DNA from 2 places in the Bacillus pumilus genome. Region 2 is predicted to be linked to the other one. Evidence: a T-box and tRNA genes for the amino acid it is inferred to sense, from the RefSeq annotation. Region 2 holds a T-box; the other holds one or more tRNA genes.
What was found. A T-box is a leader RNA that pairs with one kind of tRNA and senses whether it is charged. The one in region 2 lies ahead of CKW02_RS12840 (valine--tRNA ligase), so its partner is inferred to be a tRNA-Val.
Positions count from the first base shown of each region.

Region 1: it has a tRNA-Val gene. The T-box ahead of CKW02_RS12840 (valine--tRNA ligase) is inferred to sense a tRNA for this amino acid. The anticodon was not compared.

Region 1 covers NZ_LT906438.1:175,795-191,910, forward strand. The annotation lists gene CKW02_RS01020 (glycoside hydrolase family 3 protein) at 1-1,256, opposite strand, end outside; gene pbp4b (penicillin binding protein PBP4B) at 1,270-2,625, opposite strand; partial or broken gene CKW02_RS01030 (PTS transporter subunit EIIC) at 2,638-4,016, opposite strand; gene CKW02_RS20395 (MurR/RpiR family transcriptional regulator) at 4,013-4,543, opposite strand; partial or broken gene murQ (N-acetylmuramic acid 6-phosphate etherase) at 4,520-5,428, opposite strand; tRNA gene CKW02_RS01040 (tRNA-Glu) at 5,650-5,724, shown strand; tRNA gene CKW02_RS01045 (tRNA-Val) at 5,731-5,806, shown strand; tRNA gene CKW02_RS01050 (tRNA-Thr) at 5,810-5,882, shown strand; tRNA gene CKW02_RS01055 (tRNA-Tyr) at 5,911-5,995, shown strand; tRNA gene CKW02_RS01060 (tRNA-Gln) at 6,000-6,071, shown strand; gene rocF (arginase) at 6,209-7,120, shown strand; gene sigW (RNA polymerase sigma factor SigW) at 7,304-7,867, shown strand; gene rsiW (anti-sigma-W factor RsiW) at 7,882-8,508, shown strand; gene cdaA (diadenylate cyclase CdaA) at 8,725-9,546, shown strand; gene CKW02_RS01085 (CdaR family protein) at 9,539-10,948, shown strand; gene glmM (phosphoglucosamine mutase) at 10,974-12,320, shown strand; gene glmS (glutamine--fructose-6-phosphate transaminase (isomerizing)) at 12,893-14,695, shown strand; gene CKW02_RS01100 (hypothetical protein) at 14,829-15,116, shown strand; partial or broken gene CKW02_RS01105 (DUF2200 domain-containing protein) at 15,103-15,458, shown strand; gene CKW02_RS01110 (PLD nuclease N-terminal domain-containing protein) at 15,621-15,812, shown strand; gene CKW02_RS01115 (ABC transporter ATP-binding protein) at 15,827-16,116, shown strand, end outside.
Region 2 covers NZ_LT906438.1:2,489,722-2,505,837, reverse strand. The annotation lists gene lonB (ATP-dependent protease LonB) at 1-406, shown strand, start outside; gene lon (endopeptidase La) at 578-2,902, shown strand; gene yihA (ribosome biogenesis GTP-binding protein YihA/YsxC) at 2,899-3,486, shown strand; gene CKW02_RS12890 (hypothetical protein) at 3,530-4,015, opposite strand; gene hemA (glutamyl-tRNA reductase) at 4,258-5,625, shown strand; gene CKW02_RS12880 (cytochrome c biogenesis protein) at 5,633-6,463, shown strand; gene hemC (hydroxymethylbilane synthase) at 6,505-7,440, shown strand; gene CKW02_RS12870 (uroporphyrinogen-III synthase) at 7,437-8,228, shown strand; gene hemB (porphobilinogen synthase) at 8,225-9,196, shown strand; gene hemL (glutamate-1-semialdehyde 2,1-aminomutase) at 9,224-10,516, shown strand; gene CKW02_RS12855 (LysM peptidoglycan-binding domain-containing protein) at 10,840-12,090, shown strand; gene ysxE (spore coat protein YsxE) at 12,128-13,159, shown strand; gene CKW02_RS12845 (hypothetical protein) at 13,194-13,382, opposite strand; T-box leader at 13,551-13,780, shown strand; gene CKW02_RS12840 (valine--tRNA ligase) at 13,839-16,116, shown strand, end outside.

The DNA of each region.
Region 1 (16,116 bases), 1.5 Mb from region 2:
GATTTTTTCCCAACGACTTGAGTGGCTTTTTTGATTTTTTTCTCAAGGGTGATAGGTTTTTTGGAAGAAATGATGCCTCGTTTGATCTTCAATTCAAGAATTTTTTCAACAGATTCGTTGATTTGAGACATCGGAATTTCTTTCTTTACAATTGCCTGTTTTACAGCATTGAACACATTCTCAAGGTTTTTCTCAGTTTTAAGAGAGGTGACTGGTGCTGGCATGAGGGCGATGTCGACGCCAGCCTTAATGGCCATCACTACGGCTTCTTCCTGTCCGAAGTTATCTGCAATCGCTTTCATATTTAGGGCGTCTGTTACGACAACTCCTTGAAAGCCCATCTCTTCTTTTAATAAGTGTGTGATGACTTTTTTCGATAAGGTAGCTGGAACCATGATGTCCTCGCCATCTTTTTTGCTTTTATATGTTGTATCATCAATGGCAGGAAATTGAACATGAGCGGTCATGACCATATCCGCACCAGCGTTGATCGCTTGTTGAAACGGATACAGCTCCACCTTTTTAAGACGATCTAGGTCATGTTCTACGAGCGGCAAGCCGTAGTGACTATCGACAGCTGTATCACCATGTCCTGGGAAATGCTTGAGTGTCGAAATAGTCTTCTCCTTTTGAAGTCCCTTCATGGTTTGAAGGCCAAGCCTAGTGACAAGAGCAGGATCAGAGCTAAAGGAACGGACACCAATGACGGGGTTGTTTGGGTTATTATTCACATCTAGCACAGGAGAGAAGTTTGTATTGATCCCTAGTACGTTTAATTCTTTGCCGATGATTTTACCTGTGTCGTATGCATTTTTCTTGCTTCTAGAGGCACCAATCGACATATTTCCTGGGAAATGTGTTCCCTTTTGTAATCTTGTGACGATTCCACCTTCTTGATCAATTGAAATGAGTAATGGAATCTTTGGTGATGCTTTTTGAAATTCATGGGTGAGTTTGACGGTTTGTTTCGTATCAACGACATTCTCCGCAAATAAGATGACACCGCCTAGATGATATTTTTCTACAAGATGGGATACTTCTTTATTCATCTTTGTTAAGCCTGTAGGTGCGGATTCATCTTTTGTTTGCCAATTACGAAAGTCTGGCATAAGCATTTGACCTATCTTTTCATCCAAAGACATGTTTTGTACCATTTGTTTGGCGGTTGAAAGAGGGGCAGAGCTAACCTTTTCCGTTGGAATGGAAGAGGTTAGCAGAGCTAAAACCAAAGCAGCGGGGAAAAGTGCTTTTAACATCGAATTCCTCCTTTTACTTAAAAGATTCGTAGATTGCGGTCATGATGCTTCCATAAGTGCCAGTTGGGAAAAGGTCACCTTCAAATTGATTTGGGTTGGTTTCAGGTGAAACGACAGGCGAATGTTTCTTATTTGTCAGCAAGACGATACCTAAATTATGTTTTGGATCAATCAATGTCATCGTTCCGGTCCAGCCAGTATGTCCATAGGCTTCGTTACTTGCATATTTTCCAAACATCCATTCCATGTCAGTATGACCGTTTTTTCGCCAGCCTAGCCCGTATGTTGGGTTTGTATCAGAAGAGGCTGTAAAGAGATCGATAGAAGCTTGATCAAAGATGGTTGTTTTTCCATAGCCTCCTTTGTTCAGCATGAGCTGGAGCAGCACGGCCATGTCTGATATGTTAGAGAAAAGTCCAGCATGACCAGAGATACCTGCCATTGAGTAATATGCTTTTTCATCGTGGACTTCGCCTAGCAGGGTGTATCTGCGAATGTTTTCAAAATCAATGACACCATCTCGCGAATTACCTAAACGTTCGGTTGCTGCAAAATGCTTCGGTTTAAATCCTTTTTGCAGTGGATTGAACATTGTGTGTTTGAGACCTAGCGGCCGATAGATTGTCGACTCTACATATTGATCAAGAGGCATACCTGTTTTTTTCTCAATGATCATGCCTAACAGCATGTAATCAATGTCACTATAAATGTGCTGGGTGCCTGGTTTGTATTGCAGAGGCACCTTCGGCAGCCATTTCATCGTTGTCTTTCTATCTTGAGAATAAAAGGTGCCGGCTGCTTCTTTGCTATAAAATAAGACACTGGAAGGGAGTCCGGCAGAATGGGTCAGAAGATCTTTTACATGGAGCTGGTCTTTGCCGGTTACCTTTGCATTTGGTTCATCTTTAAAATCTGGCAGGATGGCTTGTATTTTTTCGTTCACATCCAGTTTTTTCTCGTAGACAAGCTTTTGCAGGGCATAGTTCGTCGCATACATTTTGGTGTTGGATGCTAAGTCGAACAGTGTATTCTTTTTCATTTTCTTATAGGATTTGAGTTCGGTTGTGCCTTCGTATTTTTGCCTGTAGCCATAGGCTTTTTGATGGACGATTTTTCCGTCTTTGATAATGATGAGTGCGGCTCCTGGAAATCCTGCTTTGATATCGTTTTGAATCATGTGATCAACCTTCCTAAGCTGCCTAGAAGAAAAACTAACTTGTTCCGGTCGTTTTGCCTTTTTTAAGACGGGATATTCTTCAGGTGCTGTTTTAGACAAAGACGATACAGGATGGGAGCTAGTTGCAAATGTTTGTGCTGGTAATCCAAGGAGCATGAGCAGACTTGTTATTAAGAGAAAGTATTTCTTCAAGAGTTAGACCTCCTATTGCTTATTTTCCTCAAATTCAACAGCCATATCATCATGAAAACCAAATAAGTATGTGAAAATAAATCCAGCGACATAAGCAATAAAGAGTCCGATTAAGTAAAGAAGCATTTGATGTGTGTGAACAATAAAGGTTAATGGGAGACCTGATACACCAATCGCCTTCGTTGCAATTTGGAAGTAGGCTTGAAATGCACCGCCGATTCCAGCGCCAAGACAAGCGGTGAGAAATGGTCGTCCCAGCGGGAGTGTCACACCAAAAATGAGTGGTTCACCAATGCCAAGCATCCCTGAAGGAAGTCCACCCGCGATGGCTCTTTTGAGTTTTTTCTTTTTTGTCTTCATATAAATGGCGAATGCCGCACCTACCTGTCCTGCACCGCCCATAGCGAGAATCGGCAAAAGCGGGTCATCTCCTATGGAATTGATGAGTTCCATATGAATCGGTGTCAGTCCTTGGTGAAGTCCTGTTACAACAAGTGGAAGGAAGGTTGCACCAAGAATAAATCCAGCGAAGATTCCGCCCATATTTAATAGATAAGTTAATCCTGAGGTAATGGCATCCGATATAAATCCGCCGACTGGCATGAAGACAACGTACGTAAAAATGCCTGTAATGAGTAGTGTGATGGTTGGTGTGACGATGATATCAAGTGATTGCGGGACGAATCGTCTGATTCTTGTTTCCACAAGCGCCATAAAGATGGCAGCTAGAAGAACACCAATAAGCCCGCCTCTGCCTGGTAGAATATTTGTGCCAAATAACATAATATCTGCGGAGGCTGGATTAATAATGAGGATACCAGCTAATGCGCCTAATGCAGGAGAGCCTCCGAACTCCTTTGCGGCATTTGTTCCAACTAATATACCGAGATAAGCGAACAAGCCTGAACCAATAACGGTTAAAATGATCGCTGCTTGAGACTTTCCATCAAGCCAGCCCGCTTGCACGATTGCTTTTGTAATCCCTGTAATAAGACCTGATGCAACGAGTGCTGGAATGATAGGTATAAAAATGCTGGCAATTCGTCGCAAGAACAGCTTGAACGGTGTGCGGTTTTTTGTGAAATGGCTTGCTTGTTTTTCTGTGCTTCGTTGTTTAAATCATACGAGCCAGAGGCATTTAGCAGTTGTTCAAATGCACTTGATACTTGGTTGACAACACCAGTACCTAAGATAATTTGTAGCGTTTCTGCCTCAACGACTCCAATGACGCCATCGAGTTCTTTGATTTCATTGATCTGAACTTGTTCATTGTCAATCGGTGTAATTCGGAGACGCGTCATACAATGTGTATGGGAAGAGATGTTTTCAGAACCACCACAGAGAGAAAGAATGTCTTTCGCCAACTGCTGATATTTCGTTTGATGACTCATGTTGAATCCCCCTTTGATTTTCGTTTCATGGAGCGGATGGCATGTCTTGTTTTGTCAATATATTGCGCTGTCTCTTCATATTGATGGGAAGCTAAGCTGAGGAACAAGACATCAATTAAGTAGAGCTGTGCCATTCTAGAGGAAGTGGCTGCACTGCGAAAAGGTGCTTCATTGGAACCGGACGTCGATAGGTGAACGTCACATAAGGCAGAAACGCTTGTTTGACCTGGATGTGTCAATGCAATGGTTTTCACTCCATTGTCTTTTGCGAGCTGAAGGGCTTGAATGATGTCTAACGTTTCTCCTGAAAAGGATATACCGAACACGATGTCATTCTTTCCTGCATTTGCGATGACCGTTGATGCGATGTGCATGTCAGTGAAGGCAGTCGCTGCATAATTGATTCTGAGAAATTTCTGCTGGGCATCCGCTGCGACGATGCCAGATGCACCGACGCCGATAAAATGGATTTGGTTTGCATGCAGCAGTAATTGAACAGCCTCTTCTAATGCCTCTGCATTTAAAATAGAAGCGGTGTCCTTAATCGATTGAATCGAGTTTCCTGCTGTTTTTTTGTCTGTGTTTGTTTGGAGCATGACGATGGCAGTTTTGACTTCTAAGTCTGCCGCTTCAAGCGTTTTCACGGCTTGTTCGTAGGGAGCGTTTGTCACATGTTGAATGATGGTGATGGCGCGTTCTTTTAATTTATGATTGCTGACTTTTACATCAACCATCAGGTTTTCATATACTTTTCCTTGTCTGATCATGACAGAGGTGGAAAGCATATTTAAAATCATTTTATGAGCGGATGCGGCTTTCATTCGTGTTGACCCGGTGATGGCTTCAGGTCCTACAATGACTTCAATGGCGCAGTCTGCCAGTTCGCTAATTTTTGCTTGTTCATTACAGCTGAGGGCTACTGTTTTTGCGCCGATGGATTTAGCGTAGTTTAAAGCGCCGATGATGTAGGGTGTCCTACCGCTGGCGGCGATACCGACGACTGTATCTTTTGATGTCAGGTGAATGTGTACTAAATCCTGTTTGCCCGCTTCTTCACTGTCTTCCACATCTTCGGCAGCATGTGAAAAAGCAGCGTCTCCGCCTGCCATGATGCCGACAATCACATCAGGTGAGACGCTATAGGTAGGGGGACATTCGACAGCATCCATCACGCCAAGTCTGCCGCTTGTCCCGGCTCCTAAATAAACGAGTCTGCCCCCATTTGAGATGGATTCATAGGCGAAGTCACTTGCTGTTTTGACATGTGGTAGGACACGGTTGACTGCTTGAGCGACCTTCATATCTTCTTCATTAATCATTTGGAGCATTTCGAGTGGATCTGCTTGTGATATTCCCATTGTGTTAGGATTTCTTGATTCTGTTGTCAAAGAACGCAATTGAGATGGCTGCATGCGACATTCCTCCTTATTTCTTCATTTTCAGTATATTCAGTATGATATGAAATTTCAACATTATATTTAAATATTGAAATTATATTTCAATTAAAAAGTAGTGCTATTTGAAGGTAAATAGTTAGAAAATAAAAAAAATAAAAATCCCCTTTACAAAAGGGGGACAACCTGTATATAATAACTTTTGTCAGCTTCAAGGAAACAGTCAAACTTGACAAATTGGCCCGTTGGTCAAGCGGTTAAGACACCGCCCTTTCACGGCGGTAACACGGGTTCGAATCCCGTACGGGTCACCATAATGTGGAGGATTAGCTCAGCTGGGAGAGCATCTGCCTTACAAGCAGAGGGTCGGCGGTTCGAGCCCGTCATCCTCCACCATATGCCGGTGTAGCTCAACTGGTAGAGCAACTGACTTGTAATCAGTAGGTTGGGGGTTCAAGTCCTCTTGCCGGCACTGTTTTTACTTTATCAATTCCATATGTGGAGGGGTAGCGAAGTGGCTAAACGCGGCGGACTGTAAATCCGCTCCCTCCGGGTTCGGCGGTTCGAATCCGCCCCCCTCCACCATTTTTGGGCTATAGCCAAGCGGTAAGGCAACGGACTTTGACTCCGTCATGCGTTGGTTCGAATCCAGCTAGCCCAGTTAAGACACCTTTTTCAAAAAGGTGTCTTTTTTTTATGTGAGTAGGCAGAATGTATAACTATTCAAAATATTGTTGAGTTGAGTCAGGAGGCATCAAGAAAGTAAAATATAAGCATGAACAGAAAGGGGATGTACATATGGGAGATCAAAAGAAAGTCACGCTTGTCGGCGTTCCAATGGATTTGGGTCAAATGAGAAGGGGCGTCGACATGGGACCGAGTGCGATTCGGTGTGCAGGCGTAAAAGAAAAATTGGAATCGCTTTCATTTGATGTGGAGGATCTCGGAGATATTCCGGTTGAACAAAGAGATGATGAAAAAGGTTTATATACAAGTGAAAAGCTAAAAAATTTAACGGAGAATGCTGGTGCGAATCAGCTGCTGGCTGAGAAGGTTGACAGTATTGTGCAATCAGGTTCATTCCCGCTCATTTTAGGCGGTGATCACAGCATTGCCATTGGCACACTTGCTGGTGTATCCAAGCATTATGAAAACTTAGGTGTCATTTGGTATGATGCTCACGGTGATTTAAATACAGAGGAAACCTCTCCTTCTGGAAATATACATGGTATGCCGCTTGCAGTCAGTCTTGGCCTTGGGCATGCTGATTTGACGAACATTGGTGGTTATTCTCCAAAATTGAAGCCTGAGAATGTTGTTTTAATTGGTGCTCGATCCTTAGATGAAGGAGAGCGGGCATTAATTAGAGAGAAAGGCGTTAAAGTGTATACGATGCATGAAATAGATCGTTTAGGGATGACAAGGGTGATGGAGGAAGCCATTTCTTATTTAAAGGAAAGAACGGATGGTGTCCACCTGTCGCTTGATTTAGATGGATTAGATCCAGCTGAGTGTCCAGGTGTAGGAACTCCTGTGGCAGGCGGCATCAGTTACCGTGAGAGTCATCTAGCCATGGAGCTTTTAGAGGAAGCGGGTATTTTGACTTCAGCTGAATTTGTTGAGGTGAATCCGGTTTTGGATGAAAAAAATAAAACAGCCGAGGCAGCTGTTGCGTTGATTGGATCATTAATGGGCGAAAAGCTATTGTAGAGCGGGACTTGTTCCCGTTCTTTTTTGTTTTGGATAAATTTAAGGATATATTAAGGTTTTTACTGGTGGATATACGTAACACGCTGTCAAAAATTTGTTACACTATTTTTTAGAGGAGAATGAAACCTTTTGGAAAGAGGTTCGTATACATAAAGACCGGTGAAGGCAGAGGTTGAATATACTATGGACACAATGATTAAAAAGAGAATTAAGCAATTGAAAAAAGGCGACCAGAACGCATTTGCAGACATCGTAGACCTGTATAAAGACAAAATTTATCAGCTGTGCTACCGTATGCTTGGGAATGCACACGAAGCAGAGGATATTGCACAGGAGGCGTTTATTCGTGCCTATGTGAATATTGAAAGCTTTGATGTGAATCGTAAGTTTTCTACGTGGCTGTACCGCATTGCAACCAACCTGACCATCGATCGTATTCGCAAAAAAAAGCCGGATTATTATTTAGATGCAGAGGTGGCAGGAACAGAAGGATTGAATATGTATTCTCAAATTGCTGCTGATGGCATTTTGCCAGAGGAAGAGGTGGTGTCTCTTGAATTATCGAGTACCATTCAGCAAAAAATTCTAAGATTACCCGATAAATATCGTTCGGTCATCGTATTAAAGTATATTGATGAACTCTCGTTAAAAGAAATTAGTGAGATTTTAAATATACCTGTTGGTACGGTGAAAACGAGAATACACAGGGGTAGAGAGGCTCTCCGGAAACAGTTGAGAGACCTTTGAGTGAGGTGATTTTGATGAGCTGTCAGGAAAAAATCGTCCTGCTTATGCATCAGTATTTAGACGGGGACATTGAGCCCCAAGACGAAAAAGAATTAAAAAGCCATCTGCAATCGTGTGAGGAGTGCCGTACTCATTTTCAACAAATTGAGAAATCCATCGCGCTTGTGCAGAGTACATCTCATATAGAAGCACCGACTGATTTCACTGCAAAGGTGATGGCAGGTCTTCCAAAGGAAAAAAAGCGTGTGTCGGTTCAAAGATGGATCAAAGCTCATCCGCTGATGGTGGCCGCTGCCCTCTTTCTCATTTTGATGGGAGGCAGTCTGTTTACAAGCTGGAATACGGATCATAATTTCAGTGTGTCGAAGCAGCCGAATCTCGTCGTTGTAAATGATACAGTGACCGTACCTAAAGGGGAAACCGTAAAAGGTGATGTCACTGTCAAAAATGGCAAGCTGATTGTAGAAGGCAAGGTTGATGGAAATGTCACCGTCGTCAATGGGGAACAGCTGACTGCTTCTGCCGGACAAGTCACTGGTCAAATTAATGAAATTAATGAAGTGTTTGATTGGATTTGGTACAAAATGAAATCTACAGTACAAAATGTGATGCGGGTCATTGGACCAGAGGAGCAAAAGTAATTATACGGGTCGAGAGCAGTCTCTTTAGGGACTGCTCTTTTTCTATATTATAGGTCAGAATGTATGCGAGCTAGCAGGCCAGCCATATATGGCAACTGTTTTCCTTGCTGAAACAAAATGTGATATAATAGCCACGCTATGTATTTACACATAGGCTCTTTTTTTATCAAAAATGCATCAAACGAAGAATAACTGAAAATTCTGGAGGACGAGGAAATGGCTTTAGGGGATATTCCTATTTTGCAGTACCTCGGTAATGCTGTTGATATTCTCGTTGTTTGGTATGTGATATATAAATTAATGATGGTCATCCGCGGAACAAAAGCGGTTCAGCTTTTAAAGGGAATTGTGGTCATTGTTCTCGTCAGGATGGGAAGTGCGTATCTCGGTCTTAACACACTTCAATGGCTGATGGATCAAGCGATTACGTGGGGATTCCTTGCGATCATTATTATTTTTCAGCCAGAGCTAAGGAGAGCGCTTGAGCAGCTTGGGCGCGGCCGTTTCTTCTCAAGAAGCGGGACACCTGTAGAGGAACAGCAGCAGAAAACGATCGAGGCAATTACAAAAGCAATTAACTATATGGCAAAACGCAGAATCGGCGCGCTGCTGACAATTGAGCGTGATACTGGGATGAATGATTACATAGAGACTGGAATTCCTTTGAATGCAAAGGTGAGTTCAGAGCTGCTCATTAATATTTTCATTCCAAATACACCACTTCATGACGGTGCTGTCATTATGAAGCGTGATGAGATTGCAGCTGCCGCTTGTTATTTACCGCTGTCAGAAAGTCCTTTTATCTCTAAGGAACTAGGGACGCGTCACCGGGCGGCAGTCGGAATTAGCGAAGTGACAGACAGCTTGACCGTCATCGTTTCTGAGGAGACAGGCGGCATTTCTGTCGCGAGAAATGGTGATCTCCACCGAGAATTGACAGAAGAAGCGCTTGAAGAAATGCTGATTGCTGAATTTAGTAAGAACAGCAAAGATGCTTCCTCGACCAAATGGTATTGGAGGGGCAAGAAAAATGGATAAGATTTTGAATAATCGCTGGGCCGTAAAGCTTTTTGCATTGGTCTTCGCTTTATTGCTGTATGGTGCAGTCAATTCAGCGCAAGCGCCCACGCCGAAAAAAATCGGTGAATCCTTTTTCCCAACATCGACGACAGATGAAGCGACCTTAACCGATATTCCTGTTAAAGCGTATTATGATGACGAGAAGTATGTCGTCACTGGTGTGCCGCAAACAGTCAATGTGACGATTAAAGGGTCAACGAGTGCTGTGAAAACAGCAAGACAAACAAAGAACTTCGAAATATATGCAGATATGCAGAATTTATCCACAGGTACTCATAAAGTGGAGCTGAAGGCAAGAGATGTATCAAAAGGACTCACGCTATCGATCAATCCATCTGTGACGACGGTGACGATACAAGAAAAAACAACAGCAGAATTTCCTGTTGAAACCGAATTTTATAATCAAAATAAAATCAAAGACGGCTATTCACCTGAACAGCCTATTGTGAATCCGAAAAAAGTCACAGTCACAGGTTCAAAAGACGTGATCGACAAAATTTCTGTCATTAAAGCATTTGTGAACCTAGAGGATGTCGATCAGCAAATTGAAAAGGAAGCGAAGCTCACTGTGTATGATAGCAGCGGGAATGAGCTGCCAGTCGAATTGAGTCCGTCTGTTGTGAATATTACAGTTCCCATCTCAAGTCCAAGCAAAAAGGTTCCGTTTAAAATAGAGCGGACTGGCAGTTTGCCGGATGGGATCAGTATCTCAAGTATTGAGACAAGCCCGAGTGAGGTCACAGTGTACGGCTCTCAAAAAGTGCTGGATTCGCTTGATTTTATTGATGGCGTCAAGCTGGACCTAAGCAAAATCAAAGATGATACGGAGATTGATGCCGACATTCCCCTGCCAGATGGTGTGAAAAAGGTATCGCCCGAAACGGTGAAGATCAAAGTGAAGGTTGCTACAGCTCAAGAAAAAAAGATCGATAATGTACCAATCTCTGTCGTAGGTCTAAGCAAAGATCTCACCTCTGATTTTGTGAGCCCATCTTCTGGACGGCTTACGTTAACAGCAAAGGGATCAAAGAGTGCGATTGATAAACTAAAGGCTTCAGATGTTGAAGCCTATATCAATGTCGGGGACTTGAACGAAGGAACACATGAGGTCACAATTCAAGTGAACGGTCCTCAAAATGTGACGTGGACATTATCGAGATCAAAGGTCAAAGTGAAATTGACTTCTACTGAAACAGAAGATCAGCCAGCGTCTACAAATGATCAGAAGAAGCCATCTTCTGATGACGATGATCAGGAAGAGAAGAGCAAAGAAGAATCCACGCAAGATAAAGCGAAGAAAGAATCAAGTCAAAGACAGCGGATCAAAGAAGATAAAAAAGAGGACGAAGCGGCCTCTTGAATGGTAAAAAAGGAGCGATTGAAACATGGGCAAGTACTTTGGAACTGATGGTGTAAGGGGTGTGGCGAATAGCGAATTAACGCCAGAGCTCGCATTTAAAATTGGGAGATTTGGCGGCTATGTGCTCACGAAGGATAAAGAACGTCCAAAGGTACTCGTTGGGCGAGACACACGTGTATCCGGTCATATGTTAGAAGGAGCGCTCGTTGCAGGCTTACTTTCAATTGGGGCTGAAGTAATGCGTCTGGGTGTGATCTCAACACCTGGAGTGTCTTATTTAACGAAAGCAATGGACGCAGAAGCGGGTGTCATGATCTCTGCTTCTCACAATCCAGTTCAAGATAACGGAATTAAATTCTTCGGCGGTGACGGCTTTAAGCTGTCTGATGAACAGGAGAATGAAATTGAGCAGCTGATGGATCAGCCGGTCGATCAATTGCCACGCCCAGTTGGAGCGGATCTTGGAACAGTAAATGACTACTTTGAAGGCGGTCAGAAATACTTGCAATTCTTGAAGCAGACAGCAGACGAGGATTTCACAGGTATTCACGTGGCGCTTGACTGTGCACACGGTGCAACCTCTTCTCTAGCGACACATTTATTTGCGGATTTAGATGCGGATGTGTCCACAATGGGAACATCACCAAACGGATTGAATATCAATGATGGTGTAGGCTCAACTCATCCAGAGGCGCTTTCTGCTTTTATGAAGGAGAAGGGTGCAGATATTGGTCTTGCGTTTGATGGTGACGGTGACCGTCTGATTGCTGTCGATGAAAAAGGTGATATTGTAGACGGCGATCAAATTATGTACATATGTGCACGTTATTTGAAGGGCGAAGGTCGATTAAAGGATGACACGGTCGTCTCTACGGTCATGAGTAACCTAGGTTTCTATAAAGCGCTCGAGAAACAAGGCATTAAGAGCATCCAAACCGCTGTTGGTGACCGCTATGTGGTTGAAGCGATGAAAAAGGATGGGTATAATGTCGGCGGTGAGCAATCAGGCCACTTGATTTTCCTTGATTACAATACGACAGGTGATGGCATGCTTTCTGCAATCATGCTTGTCAACACACTCAAAGCTACAGGAAAAACATTGTCAGAGCTTGCGGCTGAAATGGAGAAATTCCCGCAGCTTCTAGTGAATGTGAAAGTGTCTGATAAATATAAAGTAGAAGAAAATGAAAAGGTAAAAGCAGTGATTCAAGAGGTTGAAAAAGAGATGAACGGTGACGGCCGTATTCTTGTTCGTCCATCTGGAACAGAGCCGCTTGTACGTGTCATGGCAGAGGCGAAAACAAAAGAGCTATGTGATGATTATGTGACTCGAATTACGGCTGTTGTGAAGGAAGAAATGGGTATTGAGTAATAGATATCAAAGCAAATCGCTAGCAGCGGTTTGCTTTTTTTCGAATAAACGTCATAAATGGATGGTTTTGTACGAATCTTATAGGCGAGGGCAATTTACTGTGTCTTCATACATAGGAGAGCACATCAAAGGTAGAACGTGACAAGCCTCATCGCATATAGTGTAAGGAGGTCTCACTTTCTTGAAAGGGATCACCGGCTAAATTGTGATTGACGGAGGTCAGACCTTATAGTACAATCATCCTTGTGTTACTGGATTTTTTATTCTATCAGGAAAGGCAGGGTAGATGTTCAGAAACTCTCTTATAATTATAGCGCCCGAACTAAGCGATCGGACGAAAGATGCTTAGTTGACGAGGATGGAGGTTATCGAATTTTCGGCGGATGCCTCCCGGCTGATCAAAAAAGAGATCACAGCCGTAAGTGTTTCTTTAAAGCAAAGAGGTGACTCTTTGTACAAAGGGAATACACATGATCTCCCAAATTAAACATGTAGAGAGGGACGAAGAAATGTCCCTTCTATTTTAGTAGGCTTTCTTTGTCCCTTTCACATGAACGGGAGGAAGAATATTTATGTGTGGAATCGTAGGTTATATTGGTCAGAATGATGCGAAGGAAATCTTATTAAAGGGTTTAGAAAAGCTTGAGTACCGCGGGTATGACTCAGCAGGTATCGCTGTGGCAAACGAAGAAGGCGTGCACGTGTTCAAAGAAAAAGGACGTATCGCTGAGCTTCGTGAAGTTGTTGATGCAAACGTAGCATCTTCAGCTGGAATCGGACATACACGCTGGGCAACACACGGTGTACCAAGCCATCTAAACGCGCATCCGCATCAAAGTGCTTCTGGCCGTTTTACGCTTGTTCATAACGGTGTCATCGAGAACTATGTACAATTGACACGTGAATATTTACAAGACGTCACACTAAAAAGCGACACAGATACAGAGGTTGTTGTTCAAGTCATCGAACAATTTGTAAGCAGAGGTCTTGATACAGAGGAAGCTTTCCGTCAAACGCTTCTTCAACTAAAAGGCTCTTACGCAATTGCCCTTTTCGATAACGAAAACAAAGAAACAATCTATGTGGCGAAAAACAAAAGCCCATTATTGGTTGGTTTCGGAGAAGATTTCAACGTTGTAGCTTCTGACGCAATGGCGATGCTTCAAGTAACAAACGAATATGCGGAATTAATGGATAAAGAAATGGTCATTGTCACAAAAGACGAGGTGATCATCAAAAACCTTGACGGTGATATCATGACACGTCCTTCTTATATCGCTGAGCTAGACGCAAGCGACATCGAGAAAGGCACATATCCTCACTACATGTTAAAAGAAACGGATGAGCAGCCGCTTGTTATGCGCAAAATCATCCAAGAATATCAAGACGAAAACGGCAAGCTGTCAGTCGCTGGCGATATCGCAAGCGCAGTAGCAGAAGCAGACCGCATTTACATTGTGGCTTGTGGAACGAGCTACCATGCAGGACTTGTCGGTAAACAATACATTGAAGACTGGGCGAAAGTACCTGTAGAAGTCCATGTAGCAAGTGAATTCTCTTACAACATGCCGCTTCTATCGAAAAAACCGTTGTTCATCTTCCTTTCTCAATCTGGGGAGACTGCGGACAGCCGTGCTGTACTTGTTCAAGTCAAAGAGCTTGGTCATAAAGCATTAACGATCACAAACGTACCAGGATCTACGCTTTCTCGTGAAGCGGACTTCACATTGCTTCTTCATGCAGGACCTGAAATCGCAGTGGCTTCAACAAAAGCTTACACAGCGCAAATCGCTGTTCTTGCGATTCTTGCATCTGTTGCAGCTGAATTAAATGGTCAATCTCTTGACTTCGACCTTGTGAAAGAGCTTGGAATTGTAGCAAACGCAATGGAAGCCCTTGTCGATCAAAAGGATGAAATGGAACAAATCGCTCGTGACTTCTTCACAGTGACACGTAACGCATTCTTTATCGGAAGAGGACTTGACTACTATGTGTGCCTTGAAGGTTCACTAAAACTAAAAGAGATCTCTTACATCCAAGCAGAAGGCTTTGCTGGCGGAGAACTCAAACACGGCACCATTGCTTTAATTGAAGAAGGCACACCGGTCATTGCCCTTGCAACGCAAGAGCACGTGAACCTCAGCATTCGCGGTAACGTCAAAGAAGTCGTTGCACGCGGCGCAAACCCATGTGTCATCTCACTAAAAGGCTTAGAAGACGAAGGCGACCGTTTCGTCCTTCCAGCTGTACATCCAGCACTTGCACCACTTGCATCTGTTGTTCCATTACAGCTAATCGCTTACTACGCAGCACTTCACCGCGGGTGTGATGTGGATAAACCACGTAACCTTGCGAAGAGTGTGACGGTGGAGTAGGTTTAAATAAAATCGGATTTTTTATACCCCTTTAGATATAATTGTCTAAAGGGGTATTTTTGTGTCTAAAGAACTAAATAAAATGAAAGATAGATTCGATAAGATCGTACATGTTTAAGGGAGCGGAATCATTATGAGTGAATATTTAAAAAAGGAGAAAAGGGGAATTATTTTTTTCTTGATTGTTTATATCGCATTGTTTATAAGTTCTTATTTGTTGATTGGTGGTCCTGCCACGGTCGAAGGACCGATTTGTGTATTTCTAGGATTCTGTTTCGTTCAATTTCATAAATATAGATCTTTCAAAAAAGATGCAGGTAATAAAAAGGGAATAGGCATACTAAGAGAGCGGCACCTAGAGAAGGCAATACAGCTTGAATATTTAAAAAAGAAAGAGAGAAGAGCACATGACCAAACATAAAATTTACACAATGAGTTTTGCAAAAGTATATCCTCTCTATATCGCAAAGGCAGAGAGAAAGGGAAAAACGAAAGCTGAAGTCGATACGATTATTTGTTGGTTAACAGGCTACAGTCCAGAAGAGCTTGAGGAACAGGTGGACAAACAGACAGACGTTGAAACTTTTTTTCTGAGGCTCCTGAGCTTCATCCTTCCCGCAATTTAATCAAAGGAGTCATCTGTGGTGTTCGAGTAGAGGACATTGAGGAAGAAACTATGAAAAACATTCGATATCTAGATAAGCTGATTGATGAGTTAGCAAAAGGAAAGACGATAGAAAAGATTTTGCGGGATTCTTCTTGAATATCACAAGCAAGCCCAGTGAACAACCTTCACTGGGCTTTTTTTTATATTTATAGACCATTCGACCAATAAAAATAAAATCCATTTGAACGAATTCTCTCTCCATGTCGTCAAAAGAAGTGATATCAAAACAAATTGGTGTTTGAAAAGGGAGTGGTGTGGATGGATATGAAGATGATTTTACCTCTCATTTTGCTGCAAGCGATTTTAATGGTGATTGGTTTGTTTGATTTGCTGAAAAGAGATCCGTCGAGAATCAGGGGAGAAGTGAAGTGGGTTTGGGCTTTGGTGATTGTGTTTGTGGCGAGTGCCGGTCCTATTGCGTATTTCATTTTTGGTCGTAAACAATCTTAGTAGGGGGGATTTGCTTGAATATGCTGGAGTGTCATGAGCTGACGAAATCGTATGGCCCGAATGAAGTTTTAAAAAATGTCTCGTTTTCTGTTGGGGAGGTTGGATGTGTCGGCTTTTTAGGAGCCAATGGTGCGGGGAAGACAACGACGATTCGGATTTTGACGGGGCTTGCTCGTCCTACGTCTGGCGTCGTGAAGGTGGCGGGTTTGGATGTGACAAAAGACATGGATGACATTAGTCATGTGATTGGCTGTTGTCCGCAGCAGCCTGCATTTTATCAGGATATGACGGGGCAGGAGTGGAT
Region 2 (16,116 bases):
TCGAAATTTAGGCATTCGGACAAATGAATATGACATCCATATTAATTTTCCAGGCGGTGCCCCAATTGATGGACCGTCTGCTGGGATTGCCATGGCAACCGCAATCTTCTCAGCCATACATCAAATCCCTATTGATCATCTAACAGCCATGACGGGTGAAATCGGATTGCAAGGTCAGGTGAAGCCGATCGGTGGTGTGATACCGAAGATAAAGGCAGCGAAGCAGGCTGGTGCCACAACCGTCATTATTCCTTATGACAACCAGCAGTCGATCTTAAAAGAGATTGAAGGGGTCACCATTGTGCCTGTGAAGCACTTCCAAGAAGTGCTGGATCAGTGTTTGGTTAACCCGCCAGACGAGAAGAAAGATGGACTAGAAGAAGAAATGAAAAGAAAATCTGTTTAATCCCCATCACATATGGGGATTTTTTAGTGAAATAGATCTTTTTTTCTTTTTCAAGATAAAAAGAAAGGGTATACTACGGTAAGATCAACATTTCTCAAGTCTTTTACATTGTACAAGACTGAAACAGGTATATTATAATGATTCATACTAGTGACGGAGGTGTCAATCAACATGGCAGATGAAATCAAAAAGAATGTTCCGCTCCTTCCATTGCGAGGTTTGCTTGTTTATCCAACAATGGTCTTGCATTTGGACGTTGGACGCGAAAAGTCTGTTCAAGCATTAGAACAGGCGATGATGAACGATCATATGATTTTTCTAGCTACACAGCGGGAAATTTCAATAGATGAACCAGGTGAAGAGGAAATTTTCAAAGTCGGCACCTACACAAAAATTAAACAAATGCTGAAGCTGCCAAATGGAACGATTCGTGTACTCGTTGAAGGCCTAAATCGAGCGCAGATCGAATCATATGTCGAGCTGGAGGACTATACGTCCGTCGACATTAAAGAATTGACAGAAGAAGAATTAAAGGACGCAGAAGCAGAAGCCCTCATGCGTACATTGTTAGATCACTTTGATCAATACATAAAAATTTCAAAAAAAATCTCAGCTGAAACATATGCAACAGTGACGGACATTGAAGAACCGGGGAGAATGGCAGATATCGTTGCTTCTCACCTGCCGCTTAAATTAAAGGACAAACAAGAAGTACTGGAAACAGTAGATGTCAAAAAACGGCTGAACCGGGTCATCAGCTTAATTCACAATGAAAAAGAAGTGCTCGAGATTGAAAAGAAAATTGGGCAGCGCGTGAAACGTTCAATGGAACGAACGCAAAAAGAATATTATTTACGTGAACAAATGAAAGCCATTCAAAAAGAGCTTGGAGACAAAGAAGGGAAAACGGGCGAAGTCAGTTCTTTAATGTCTAAAATCGAAGAGTCGAGCATGCCGGATTCTGTTCGTGAAACGGCGCTAAAAGAATTGAATCGTTATGAAAAAATTCCTTCAAGCTCTGCTGAGAGCTCTGTGATTCGAAATTATATTGATTGGCTGATCGGCCTCCCGTGGGGCATCTATACAGAAGATCGTCTCGATTTAAAGCTTGCAAGTGAAATTTTAGATGATGAGCATCACGGGCTGGAAAAGGTCAAAGAACGGGTGCTTGAATATCTTGCTGTACAGAAGCTGACCAATTCATTAAAAGGACCGATTCTTTGCTTAGCAGGACCTCCTGGCGTAGGGAAAACGTCACTTGCCAAATCGATTGCCAAATCACTTGACCGAAAGTTTATCCGTATCTCCCTTGGCGGTGTGCGTGATGAATCCGAGATTCGTGGACATAGAAGAACGTATGTAGGTGCGATGCCAGGCCGTATCATTCGCGGAATGAGCAAGGCAGGAACGATGAATCCGGTCTTCCTTTTAGATGAAATTGATAAAATGTCCTCTGATTTTAGAGGCGATCCATCTTCTGCGATGCTCGAAGTCTTAGACCCAGAGCAAAATCATAACTTTAGCGATCACTATATTGAAGAAACATTTGATTTGTCTCAGGTGTTATTTATTGCCACTGCCAACAATTTAGCAACCATTCCAGGTCCACTTCGTGATAGAATGGAGATTATCACGATTGCAGGGTATACAGAGGTTGAAAAAGCAGAAATTGTGAAAGATCATCTTCTGCCGAAGCAGCTAAAGGAGCACGGATTAAAGAAAGGGAACTTGCAGCTTCGTGAAGCAGCGATTTATGATACGATTCGCTATTACACAAGAGAAGCGGGTGTTCGTGGATTAGAGCGTCAGCTTGCGGCGATATGCCGTAAAGCGGCAAGAGCGATTGTGGCTGAAGACCGCAAACGCATCACGGTGACAGAAAAGAACTTATCTGAATTTCTCGGAAAAAGACTTTACCGTTATGGTCAGGCTGAAACGACAGACCAAGTGGGAGTTGTCACAGGACTTGCGTATACCACTGTTGGCGGAGACACCTTGTCAATTGAGGTATCACTTTCTCCGGGTAAAGGCAAGCTGTTGTTAACAGGTAAGCTTGGTGATGTTATGAGAGAATCTGCACAGGCGGCATTCAGTTATATTCGTTCGAAAGCAGATGAACTGAACATTGATCCTAATTTTAATGAAAAGCATGATATTCATATCCATGTTCCAGAGGGTGCGGTTCCAAAGGACGGGCCATCAGCTGGTATCACCATTGCGACGGCTCTTGTATCAGCCCTCACAGGACGACCTGTGTCAAAAGAGGTTGGTATGACAGGAGAGATCACGTTAAGAGGAAGAGTGCTTCCAATTGGCGGACTAAAAGAAAAAGCATTAGGCGCACATCGTGCAGGACTGAAAACCATTATTCTTCCAAAGGACAATGAGAAGGATATTGATGATATTCCTGAAAGTGTGAGAGAAGGACTAACCTTTATTCCGGTCTCGCATTTAGATGAGGTGCTTGAGAAAGCGTTGGTAGGAGAGGGAAGATGAAAGTAACAAAATCAGATATCGTCATTAGTGCGGTAAAACCAGAGCAGTACCCAAGCGGGGGACTGCCTGAAATCGCTCTTGCTGGACGATCAAATGTTGGGAAGTCCTCGTTCATCAACTCATTGATTAATCGTAAAAATTTAGCGCGTACGTCTTCTAAACCAGGTAAGACTCAAACGCTTAATTTCTACATTATTAATGATATGCTCCATTTTGTGGACGTTCCAGGTTACGGCTTTGCTAAAGTATCAAAGACAGAGCGTGAAGCCTGGGGTAGAATGATCGAAACGTATATTACAATGCGTGAAGAATTAAAAGCAGTTGTCCAAATTGTGGACCTGCGTCATAAGCCATCAGTAGATGATGTGAACATGTATGAATTCCTGAAATATTACGGCGTTCCCGTGATCGTCATCGCAACAAAGGCGGACAAAATTCCAAAAGGCAAATGGGAAAAACATGCGAAAGTCGTCAAACAGACACTCGACATTGCCCCATCAGATGAACTAGTCCTATTCTCTTCTGAAACAAAAAAGGGAAAAGACGAAGCCTGGAATGCCATCCTTGCGAAGATTAATAACTAAAAAAAGGCATCTGTCATGAGCAGATGCCTTTTTATTGTATAAGTTATTTCCTTTTTAAAAATAATAAGAGGAGACTGACAGCAATCAGTACATAAGGCCAGTACAATTCAAAACCGGAAGTAGGGATCGAAAGGGAACTTAGCTGTTTTGTAATTTGCTGAAAGAAATAAAGGAACAGACCGAGTGCAATGAGAATAACACTTTCAATACGATATTCTTTTTTCTGAGATGATTTCACAAAAAGAGCAAGTCCAACGATGAATACGATCATCGTAAATGTGTCTGGCCAGTAGTCCAATTTTGGCTGAAGAATAAAGTGTAGCGAAAGGCCCGTCATGAGCATACCGATAAACACATGAGCGCTTTCTTGCTCCTTCTTTCCTTGATATAAGAAAGCAAGGCCAAAAAGCAGTACGAGTGTATACCATTTCTCTTGATCCTTCCAAATGTCAAATTGACCTCCTGAGAGAATGGCATATAGCGCTACAGCCAGCAAAGTGAGCGGTAGCAAAATGGATTTCTTCTTCAAAGATGTCACCTTCTTTTAAGCAGATCATTTGTCCGCACGCGCCAAATCTGGTAAATTGCTTGAAGTGATGATATGGCATAATGGGTGTCGAACATTTTTCTACTATATCACAACATTTTTGAAATCTGTTCACAATTTTCATCCAGTTAAAAATGAATATATGTTATAATCACTATAAATAATAAATTCTATATTGTAATTATTATAAATTAGACAGGGCGTTGGGGGTGCAAGCTGAAGTTATGCATATTCTTGTTGTGGGTTTAGATTATAAAACAGCCCCTGTTGAGATACGGGAACAGCTGAGCTTTGAACCGAGCGAGCTCGGAACAGCGATGTCCAAGCTTAAAGAAGAAAAAAGCATTCTAGAGAATATCGTCATCTCAACATGTAATCGAACAGAGATCTACGCAGTGGTAGATCAGCTTCATACTGGACGGTTTTATATAAAAAGATTTTTAGCTGATTGGTTCGGTTTAGAAAAGGAAGATGTCTCGCCGTATTTGAAGTTCTATGAAAATGATGGAGCGGTCGAGCATTTATTCCGTGTGGCCTGTGGACTTGATTCCATGGTGATTGGCGAAACACAAATACTTGGTCAAGTGCGCTCTAGCTTTAAAGTAGCTCAAGAGGAGAAGACCATTGGTACCGTTTTCAATTATTTATTCAAACAGGCGGTCACCGTTGCAAAACGCTCTCATGCGGAAACAGACATTGCGTCTAATGCCGTGTCTGTCAGCTATGCAGCTGTCGAGCTTGCGAAAAAAATCTTTGGACGTCTTTCTGATAAACATGTCCTGATTCTTGGTGCGGGTAAAATGGGCGAACTAGCGGCTCAAAACCTTCAAGGTCAAGGGATTGGTCAAGTAACGGTTATCAATCGAACGTATGAGAAAGCAAAAGAATTGGCGGGCCGTTTTTCAGGAGAGCCTAAAAGCTTAAACCAATTGGAAAAAACATTATCCGAAGCGGACATTTTAATTAGTTCCACTGGTGCGAAACAATTTGTCATTACAAAAGAAATGGTCGAAAGTGCGAATAAAAAGCGGAAGGGCAGACCTCTATTTATGGTGGATATTGCTGTCCCTCGTGATTTAGATCCAGCCATTTCTGAAGTAGAAGGTGCTTTTTTGTATGACATTGATGATCTTGAGGGCATCGTGGCAGCTAACTTAAAAGAACGCCGTGCGGTGGCTGAGCAGGTTGAGCTCCTCATTGAAGCAGAAATTGTGGAATTTAAGCAATGGCTGAATACGCTTGGTGTGGTTCCTGTCATTTCTGCACTTAGAGAAAAGGCGCTGACGATTCAAGCGGATACGATGCAGAGTATTGAGCGAAAGCTTCCGAATCTCACACACCGTGAAATGAAGCTATTAAATAAACATACGAAAAGCATTATCAATCAAATGCTGAAAGATCCTATCTTAAAGGCAAAAGAAATTGCCGCGGAGCCGAATGCAGAAGAAAAACTTTTACTGTTCAAAGAAATCTTTGATTTACAGGTTGAAGATGAAGAGCAAAAGGTGGAGCCGATGCAGGTGGAGCAAGGGTCATTTCAGCTGTTTAAACCAAATATGGCACAAGGCTTTGCTACAGTTGCCAGTGAGTGATTAAGCGATGATGGAATCCATTGTAGCGAGACTAGGCGAAGCGACGACCTTGATCTATGCACTAAGTGTCTTGTTCTATTTCATAGATTTTCTTCAACACAACCGGAAGGCTGGAAAAATGGCTTTCTGGTTGCTTTCTATTGTCTGGCTGCTGCAAACAGTCTACATGTTCTATATTATGATGGAAACAGACCGATTCCCTGTGTTGAATGTAGCAGAGGGGTTATATTTTTATACGTGGGTGCTTGTGACACTTTCACTTGTTCTCACAAAAATATTGCGTGTTGAATTTATCGTCTTTTTTACAAATGTCATCGGTTTTTCCTTGATGGCGATTCACACCTTTACACCATCTGATCTCCACTCAGCAGAACTAACTGGGAAGCTGACGAGTGAATTGCTTGTGATTCATATTACGATGGCGATTTTATCATACGGTGCCTTTTCACTTTCATTTGCTTTCTCTCTACTCTATCTCTTTCAATATCGTTTGCTGAAAAAGAAAAAATGGGGAAAATGGCTTCTGAGAATTGAAGATTTATCGAAGCTTGATCATATGGCATACGTATTAAACATTATTGGCGTGCCGATGCTCTTACTTAGTTTGATTCTTGGCATCATTTGGGCATATATTTCGTATGATACGTTGTACTGGACAGATACAAAGGTGCTTGGTTCGTTTATTATGCTGTTTTTATATGGTGTTTACTTATATATCAGATTGGTGAAAAATATGCAGGGCAAAGTCGTGGCACTGTGGAATGTCGGTTCATTCTTTGTGCTGATGATCAATTATTTTCTGCTTGGTAGCTTATCAACCTTTCATTGGTTTCAATAAATAATGATGAGTCTTAAGGGCATTGTCGGGAGGAAGACGAATTGCGTACAATTAAAGTAGGTTCTAGAAGAAGTAAGCTTGCAATTACACAAACAAAATGGGTCATTCAAAAGCTGTCTGAACTAAACCCTTCTTATTCTTTTGAAATAAAAGAGATTGTGACAAAGGGTGATCAAATTTTAGATGTGACCTTATCAAAGGTTGGCGGAAAAGGACTGTTTGTCAAAGAAATTGAACAGGCGATGCTGAATCACGACATCGATATGGCAGTTCACAGTATGAAGGATATGCCGGCTGCTCTTCCTGAAGGATTAGTCATTGGCTGTATTCCTGAGCGTGAAGATGTAAGGGACGCTCTGATTTCGAAGGATCATCTGCGTCTTCATGAGCTGCCGAAGGGTGCTATTGTGGGAACGAGCAGCTTACGGCGCAGTGCCCAGCTTCTTCAGGAAAGACCAGATCTGAACATTAAATGGATTAGAGGAAACATTGATACACGATTGGAAAAGCTGAAAAATGAAGAATATGATGCCATTATTCTAGCGGCTGCCGGTCTGTCCAGAATGGGATGGAGCAAAGAGGTCGTGTCTGAATTTTTATCTCCTGAGACTTGCCTGCCCGCAGTTGGTCAAGGCGCTTTGTCAATTGAGTGCCGCGGAGATGATGAAGAGCTATTGCAGCTTCTCGCTCAATTTACGAATGAATACACAAAGAAAACGGTTCTCGCTGAACGAGCCTTCCTCAAACAAATGGATGGCAGCTGTCAGGTGCCGATCGCTGGCTATGCAACGATAAATGAGCGCGATGAAATTGAACTGACGGGTCTTGTGGCATCTGCTGACGGACACACGATTATTCGAGAAACTGTATCAGGCTCTGACCCTGAGGCAATTGGAACAGCATGTGCGAAGCAGATGGCTGATAAGGGAGCAAAGGATTTAATCGACAAGGTGAAAAAGGATCTGTCCTCCCAATGACCATAGGCCAATCGCTTCACGGACAGACGGTGCTTGTCACTCGAAATGAACGTCAAGCGGGTGTGTTTCAGCAGAAGATTGAAGAGCTGAACGGCCATGCTGTTTTAACCTCTCTTATTCGGTTTGAGCCTACGCTCACAAATGAAAAAGCGCAGGCCTTTTTAAAGGACTTAGAAAATAGCCAATGGCTTGTTTTCACGAGTGTAAATGGGGCGTCTTTTTTTCTGAGCTACATAGAAGACCATCATTTACATAAGAGTTTATCCCATTTGAAAGTGGCTGCGGTAGGTGAGAAAACCTCTGCCTATCTTGAGCAGCACGGCTTGAAGGTGGATGTCGTACCAGAACGATTCATAGCGGAAGAGCTCGCAGATGCGCTGCTTGACCATGTGCGTCCGGGAGAGCGTGTGTTTGTAGCAAAAGGACACCTGTCTCGAGATGTCGTGAAGAAAACGCTTGTTCCACTTGGCATAGAAGTAAAGGAATGGATTTTATATGAAACGGTCAAGGATGAGGAAGGAATTGCCGCTCTCAAAACGGCAATGACGAAGCAATCATTTGATTTTATTACATTTACGAGCTCATCCACTGTCCATTCATTTATGCATGCCATGGAGGCAGATGCAGCGAAGCTAGCTGCTTCTGACACCTGTTTTGTGACGATCGGTCCTCTGACAAAAGAGGCGCTGCTTCAATACGGGATTTCTTCTGAAACCCCAGATACTTATACGATAGACGGAATGCTTGAATTGATGTGCCGTTTATCTGAAAGGAAGTTGAACCAATGATGAAATTTAACAGACACCGCAGACTGCGGACAAGTGCAGGAATGAGAGAATTAGTCAGAGAAACCTTTTTAAGACCATCTGATTTCATTTATCCGATCTTTTTTGTAGAGGGAGAAAATGTCCGAAAAGAAGTCTCTTCAATGCCGGGTGTTTATCACATTTCAGTGGACCTTGTAAAAGAAGAAGTCCAAGAGCTTGTCGACCTAGGCATCAAATCAATTATTGTATTTGGTGTTCCAGATCATAAAGACCATGTGGGCAGTGAAGCGTATCACGACCATGGCATTGTGCAAAGAGCGACGCTTGAGATCAAAAAGCATTTCCCAGAGCTCGTGGTCATTGCAGACACTTGCTTATGCCAATATACAGATCACGGACACTGCGGAATCGTTGAAGATGGAGAAGTTTTAAATGATGAATCTCTTCAGCTATTAGCGAAAACTGCTGTTAGCCAAGCGCGCGCAGGTGCAGATATCATTGCTCCTTCCAATATGATGGATGGATTTGTTATTGCCATTCGTGAGGCGCTTGATGAAGCTGGCTTTATTCATGTACCTGTCATGTCATATGCTGTGAAATATGCAAGTGCGTTTTACGGTCCGTTTCGTGACGCGGCGCATAGCACACCGCAGTTTGGAGATCGTAAAACATACCAAATGGACCCTGCAAACCGTTTAGAGGCACTAAGAGAAGCGCAATCTGACGTAGAAGAGGGAGCTGACTTCCTCATTGTGAAACCATCTCTTTCTTATTTAGACATTATGCGTGATGTGAAAAATGAATTTACACTCCCTATTGTTGCTTACAATGTGAGCGGAGAATATGCAATGGTCAAAGCCGCTGCTCAAAATGGGTGGATTTCTGAAAAAGAGCTTGTTCTTGAAATGCTGACAAGCATGAAACGTGCAGGAGCAGAACTCATCATTACGTATCATGCAAAAGATGCAGCAAAATGGCTCTCAGAATAAAGAACGGATAGACAGGAGGACGTTGAAATGGGACGTAGCTATGAAAAATCAAAGCAAGCATTTGAAGAAGCGCAGCATTTAATGCCTGGTGGTGTCAACAGCCCTGTACGTGCATTTAAATCAGTGAACACAGATCCGATTTTTATGGAACGAGGCAAAGGCGCCAAAATCTATGATATTGATGGAAATGAATACATCGATTATGTCTTATCATGGGGACCGCTTATTTTAGGGCATACGAATGACCGTGTGGTTGAAAGCATTCAGCGAGTGGCAGAAAAGGGGACAAGCTTTGGTGCTTCGACATTAGTTGAAAATGAATTAGCTAAGCTTGTATCAGAGCGGGTTCCTTCTATCGAAGTCATTCGTATGGTCAGCTCTGGTACAGAGGCAACCATGAGTGCACTTCGTCTGGCTCGAGGCTTTACAGGCAGAAATAAAATTGTGAAATTTGAAGGCTGCTATCATGGCCACGGTGATTCTTTGCTCATTAAAGCAGGTTCAGGTGTCGCAACGCTAGGGCTTCCAGATAGCCCAGGGGTACCTGAAGGAACTGCAAGCAACACGATCACAGTGCCGTACAATGATTTAGAAAGCATTCAAGTTGCTTTTCAGGAATTTGGAGACGATATTGCAGGTGTCATTGTCGAGCCGGTTGCAGGAAATATGGGGGTTGTCCCTCCGCAAGACGGTTTCTTACAAGGGCTGAGAGACATCACAGAGCAATACGGAGCTTTACTCATTTTTGATGAGGTCATGACCGGCTTCCGTGTGGATTATCACTGCGCGCAAGGCTACTTTGGCATCACACCTGATCTGACGTGTCTTGGTAAAGTGATCGGAGGCGGTCTTCCGGTCGGCGCTTATGGCGGAAGAGCGGATATTATGAGACAAATTGCGCCAAGCGGTCCAATTTATCAAGCAGGAACGTTATCTGGTAACCCACTTGCGATGACAGCAGGCTTAGAAACCTTAAAACAGCTGACACCTGAGTCTTATGAAGAGTTTAGACGAAAAGGAGACCGGCTGGAAGAAGGCATTTCAAATGCGGCGAAAGCACATGGAATTCCATTAACGTTTAACCGTGCGGGTTCGATGATTGGATTCTTCTTTACAAATGAAGAAGTGGTCAATTATGACAAAGCCAAAACAGCTGATCTCGCTTTATTTGCTGAATTTTACAAGGAAATGGCCGACCACGGCATCTTCCTTCCCCCTTCTCAATTCGAAGGACTATTCCTGTCAACAGCTCACACAGATGAAGACATCGAATATACGATTGAGACAGTGGAAAAAGTATTTCAAAAACTACGTCGATAAACGAAAGCCGATATGGAAACATATCGGCTTTTGATCATGACACAAGGCTTGCTTTCAGCCTTGTGTTCTTCCTTTCAGCGTGAATTGAAAACCTTTGAAGTCTAGGAAGGTCGAGCACAGGAGCGGAGCGAATTGATATTCGTGAGCACCTGCGCGCAGGACTGACAACGAATGCGAGGGTTTGTCTACACGCTGCGCCGATATGGAGACATATCGGTTTTTTTGTGTTGCTGAAAACCAATCATATTTTCACTGCCTCTCACATACATCTGTATTGACATCTAATTTTATTTTGAAGGATTAGATGAAAGGAGGACACCGACTTGTCTCAAAACAATCGATTACAGTTTTCAGTAGAAGAATCCATCTATTTCAAAAGCGGACAGGAAGTCAGTGAGCTGCTGTCTATTTCTCTCGATCCTGACATTCTCGTTCAAGAAGTGAATGATTATGTTTCGATTAGAGGTTCACTCGAGCTAACAGGAGAATACAACATAAATCAAGAGGAGCTATTGGGTGAATTGAGTTCCTATGCATCATACAGAGAAGCTGATGAGGTGAAGGTCAGAGAAGACGGGACGGCGGAGCTTCTGCATCAATTCCCAGTCGATATCACGATTCCTAAAAACAAAATCAGTCATTTAAATGATGTGTTTGTGTTTATTGATGCGTTTGATTACCAGCTGACAGAAAATCGTTTGCTGACCATTCAAGCTGATCTGGCGATTGAGGGTCTATTAGACGAGGAAATGCCCCAAGTGCCTGTAGAGGAGCCATATGAATTTGTTCATCGTTCTGAAGAAGAATATGGCGACGTGACCTACGATTATCAGCTGCAGCCAGAAGATGAAGAGCAAGAAGAGCTACAAGACTATGAACGTGAGATTGATGAGGATCAGGCTGTATTACAGCATGACACGCGCGCCGAAGAAGAAAAGCAGGAAGAAGAAATTGAGATAGAGCTGGTGAGTAGGGAAGAAGAAACCGAAGAACTGGAAGAATCGGAGAGCCAAGAAGAAGTGGCGCTTGGTTATCGCTCCTTACCAGAAGCTCAGGTGCAAGAACCGCCATTTTTTGAACCGCCTAAGCTCTTAGAAGAAGAGAAAAGGGAGGATACATTCTTTGAGGTGGAAGTGAGAAAAGATCCCGAAGCAGCTGAAGAGCTGGAAGAAACGGTTCAGCCGTATCCAGTATTTGAATCACCGGCTTATCACGTGGAAGAGGAGCAAGAGGCGCAGGATGACACGTACCAGCTCGGACGGTTATATGAACGAGAAGCGCCAAAAGTATATGAGTCAGCTCAAGAAGAAGAGGAGTTTGAAGAAGATGTGAGAGAAACGTCTGGCAGTGAAAACTCTCTTTATTTAACAAAGCTGTTTGCTAAGCAGGAGGAGGAAGATTTTTCTCGCATGAAAATATGTATAGTTCAGCAAGAAGATACGGTCGATCGTATTTGTGAGCGATATCAGTTGAATGTGCAGCAGCTTCTTCGCACAAACTCATTATCAGTGGATGCGGAGCTTGAAGAAGGGCAGATTCTTTATATTCCTGAATATCAAAAAAGCAATGCCTAACAAGAGATGACCGATCGAGAAAATGTGGTGAGTGAACGTGGATGAGATCCAATCTGTCCTATACGAATACGGGCTTGAGGCGGAATACGTTGAACCTGTCAGTCCTGCTGTCGTCAAAGTATATACAAAGCAGGGCGTATTTGCCTTAAAGCGAGTAAAAGCCAGTCGACATATGCAGTTTACAGAGCAAATGCTTGAACTAGAATCAAAGGGCTATCGCTCTTTTGTGCCGATTTATCGGACGAAGAGCGGTTCTTTTTTCTCAAGTCATCGTGAAAGCCAGTACGCATATTATCTCATGCCTTGGCTGACGAATGAAAAGAGAGAAGAGCAGGACGATAAACATGAATATTTATTTCAAGAGATTGCAAGACTTCATAAGCGGACTGAAGTGATGATGGATATCACAGAGCAAGAGATCGAAGCGCACTACACACAAATCAAGACCAAATGGGAAACAGAGAAAGACATGTATGAACGATTCATAGAGCGGGCAGAGCAAACTTGGTATATGTCGCCATTTGAACTGGCTGCTGCGATGTATTTTTCAGAGGCGATGTCTGCCAGCGAATTTGCCCTCGAACGACTAGAAGACTGGCATGAAGAAATGAAAGATAAAGAAACAACACGTGTTGTGTTAAATCATGGGCAGCTGTCGATTCATCACTTTTTGTATAATGATGTGGGTACAGGACATTTCACCAATTTTGAGCGGTCTAAAAAAGCCGCCCCCATTTATGACCTTCTGACCTTTTACTATCGGACATTCAAAACCTATCCCACGTCTTGTCCTGAATGCACTTCCTTGTTTTATACGTACCAAAAAGGAAATCCTCTTCGGGAGGAAGAGCTTCATTTGTTTCTTAGTTACCTTGCTTATCCGCAAGGTCTGTTTGATACAGTTAAAACCTATGAAGCAGGCGGGCAGGATGAGATGGAAAGCTGTCAACAGCTGTTAAGAGCGTATTGGCAGATGAAAAATTCAGAGCCGACCGTCATGAAGATTCACGAGATTGAGCAGGCTAGACGGCTTGAAGAAGAACAAAGTGCCTCGTCATCAGCGGAATGACGAGGTTATTTTGTGTGTACATAAGCGCGAGTGTTTAAAACCAATCAAGGTGAAAGGCGCAGGCGAGAAAAATGAGAATACCTAGGATGAGGACGTCAAATGTTGTGGGGAAAATGATCGTACGAAACCCTTGAAATATCGCAATCGGGAGAACGACTTGGGAGGCCACTGCCCGAATTTGTCTCAGCCAGGGGGGAAGTGTGTAAGGATTGATCTTTTTCAAAGCAAACGCCCTCCTTCTTCATTTTGTTATTATCATATGGGCAAAGAGGAAAAGGGTGCTTGCCCAATTTGTATAAAGAAGAAGAAAAGCGGAAAAGATGATTGACGAAAACAAAAGGCATTTAGTAATATAAATAAAAGATGAGTATGTGCTGATGAACGTGATATATCGTAAGCGTGGATCAGGAAGAGTACAAGCAAGACCCTAAAGAGAGGGAGACCATGAGCTGAAAGGTTTCCTAGGATGCACTTGTTTGGAAGGTCGCCTGTGAGCTTAATTTCTTGAATGAACAAGTAGAGAAATTCGGGAGAACCCCGTTATCCTTTAGAGTGTATGGGACACGTCTATGTGTTCCATGAAAAAAGGTGGTACCGCGAAAAAGCTTTTTCGTCCTTTTATAAGGATGAAAAGGCTTTTTTATGTTTCATCAGCCGAAAAAATGTGGAGGTTACATAAATGGAAACAAATAATCAAGAAATGCCAACAAAGTACGACCCAAATGCGATTGAAAAAGACCGCTATACGTACTGGCTTGAAGGAAAATTCTTTGAAGCACAAAATGACAAAACGAAAGATCCATATACAGTCGTCATTCCTCCACCAAACGTGACAGGAAAACTGCACCTTGGGCATGCGTGGGATTCTACACTTCAAGACATCGTGACACGTATGAAGCGGATGCAGGGCTATGACGTTCTATGGCTTCCAGGAATGGATCATGCCGGTATTGCGACCCAAGCAAAGGTTGAGGCAAAGCTTCGCGAAGAAGGCGTAAGCCGTTATGACCTTGGCCGGGAGAAATTTGTGGAAGGAACGTGGAAATGGAAAGAAGAATATGCGGACTTTATTCGCAGTCAGTGGGCGAAAATGGGGCTTGGTCTTGATTACTCACGTGAACGTTTTACATTAGATGAAGGTCTGAATAAAGCGGTACGCCAAGTGTTTGTTCAATTGTATGAAAAAGGGCTGATCTATCGCGGAGAGTACATCATTAACTGGGATCCAGCGACGAAAACGGCACTTTCTGATATTGAAGTCATTTATAAAGATGTTCAAGGCGCGTTTTATCACTTAAGATACCCACTTTCAGATGGCACGGGTTCAATTGAAATTGCGACGACAAGACCTGAAACAATGCTCGGAGATACAGCCGTTGCCGTGCATCCTGATGACGAACGTTATCAGCATTTAATTGGAAAAACAGTGGTCTTGCCAATTACAGGACGCGAGATTCCAATCGTTGCTGATGACTATGTCGATATAGAGTTTGGCTCAGGAGCTGTGAAAATTACACCTGCTCATGACCCGAATGACTTTGAGCTTGGAAACCGCCATGACCTAGAGCGTATTCTTGTCATGAATGAAGATGGCACAATGAATGCAAATGCACTGCAATACAAAGGAATGGACCGCTTTGAATGCCGTAAACAGCTTGTAAAAGACTTGCAAGAAGAGGGTATTTTGTTCAAAATTGAGGACCATATGCATTCAGTTGGTCATAGTGAGCGAAGCGGAGCTGTCGTTGAACCTTATTTATCTACTCAATGGTTTGTAAAAATGCAGCCGTTGGCAGACGAAGCCATTAACCTTCAAAATGGGGACGACCAAGTTCAATTTGTTCCAGACCGCTTTGAAAAGACGTATTTACACTGGATGGAAAATATCCGTGACTGGTGTATTTCTCGTCAGCTATGGTGGGGACACCGCATTCCAGCTTGGTATCATAAAGAAACGAAAGAAGTATACGTTGGACTGGAAGCACCAGAAGATATAGAAAACTGGGAACAGGATAACGATGTGCTTGATACATGGTTTAGTTCAGCGCTTTGGCCTTTCTCGACAATGGGCTGGCCGGATGCAGATAGTGAAGACTTCAAGCGCTACTATCCAACAAACCTGCTTGTTACAGGCTATGACATCATTTTCTTCTGGGTCTCTCGCATGATCTTCCAAGGTCTTGAATTCACAGGAGAAAAACCGTTTAAAGACGTTCTGATTCATGGGCTGATCCGTGACGAGCAAGGACGTAAAATGAGTAAGTCGCTAGGTAACGGAATTGATCCAATGGAGGTCATCGACAAGTACGGTGCAGATTCATTAAGATATTTCTTAGCAACTGGAAGCTCACCAGGTCAGGATCTTCGCTTTAGCTTTGAAAAGGTTGAATCCACTTGGAACTTTGCGAACAAAATTTGGAACGCATCACGTTTTGCTTTAATGAACATGGATGGCTTAACGTATGATGAGCTTGATTTAACAGGAGAAAAATCAGTTGCTGACCAATGGATTTTAACTCGCTTAAATGAAACGATTGAAAGTGTCACACAGCTAGCTGACAAGTATGAATTTGGTGAAGTGGGCAGACATTTATACAACTTCATTTGGGATGATTTCTGTGATTGGTATATTGAGATGGCGAAGCTTCCGCTTTATGGAGAAGATGAAGCAGCGAAGAAAACGACTCGTTCGATCCTTGCGTACGTATTAGATCAGACGATGAGACTTCTTCATCCGTTCATGCCATTCTTAACAGAAGAAATCTGGCAGCATCTTCCGCACGAAGGTGAATCGATTACTGTAGCGGCTTGGCCTGAGGTGAAGCCGGAGCTTTCAAACGAACAAGCGTCTGCTGATATGAAGCTGCTTGTGGAACTCATCCGTTCTGTTCGTAACATCCGCAGTGAAGTGAATACGCCAATGAGCAAACAGGTGGAGCTTTACATTAAAGCTTCTA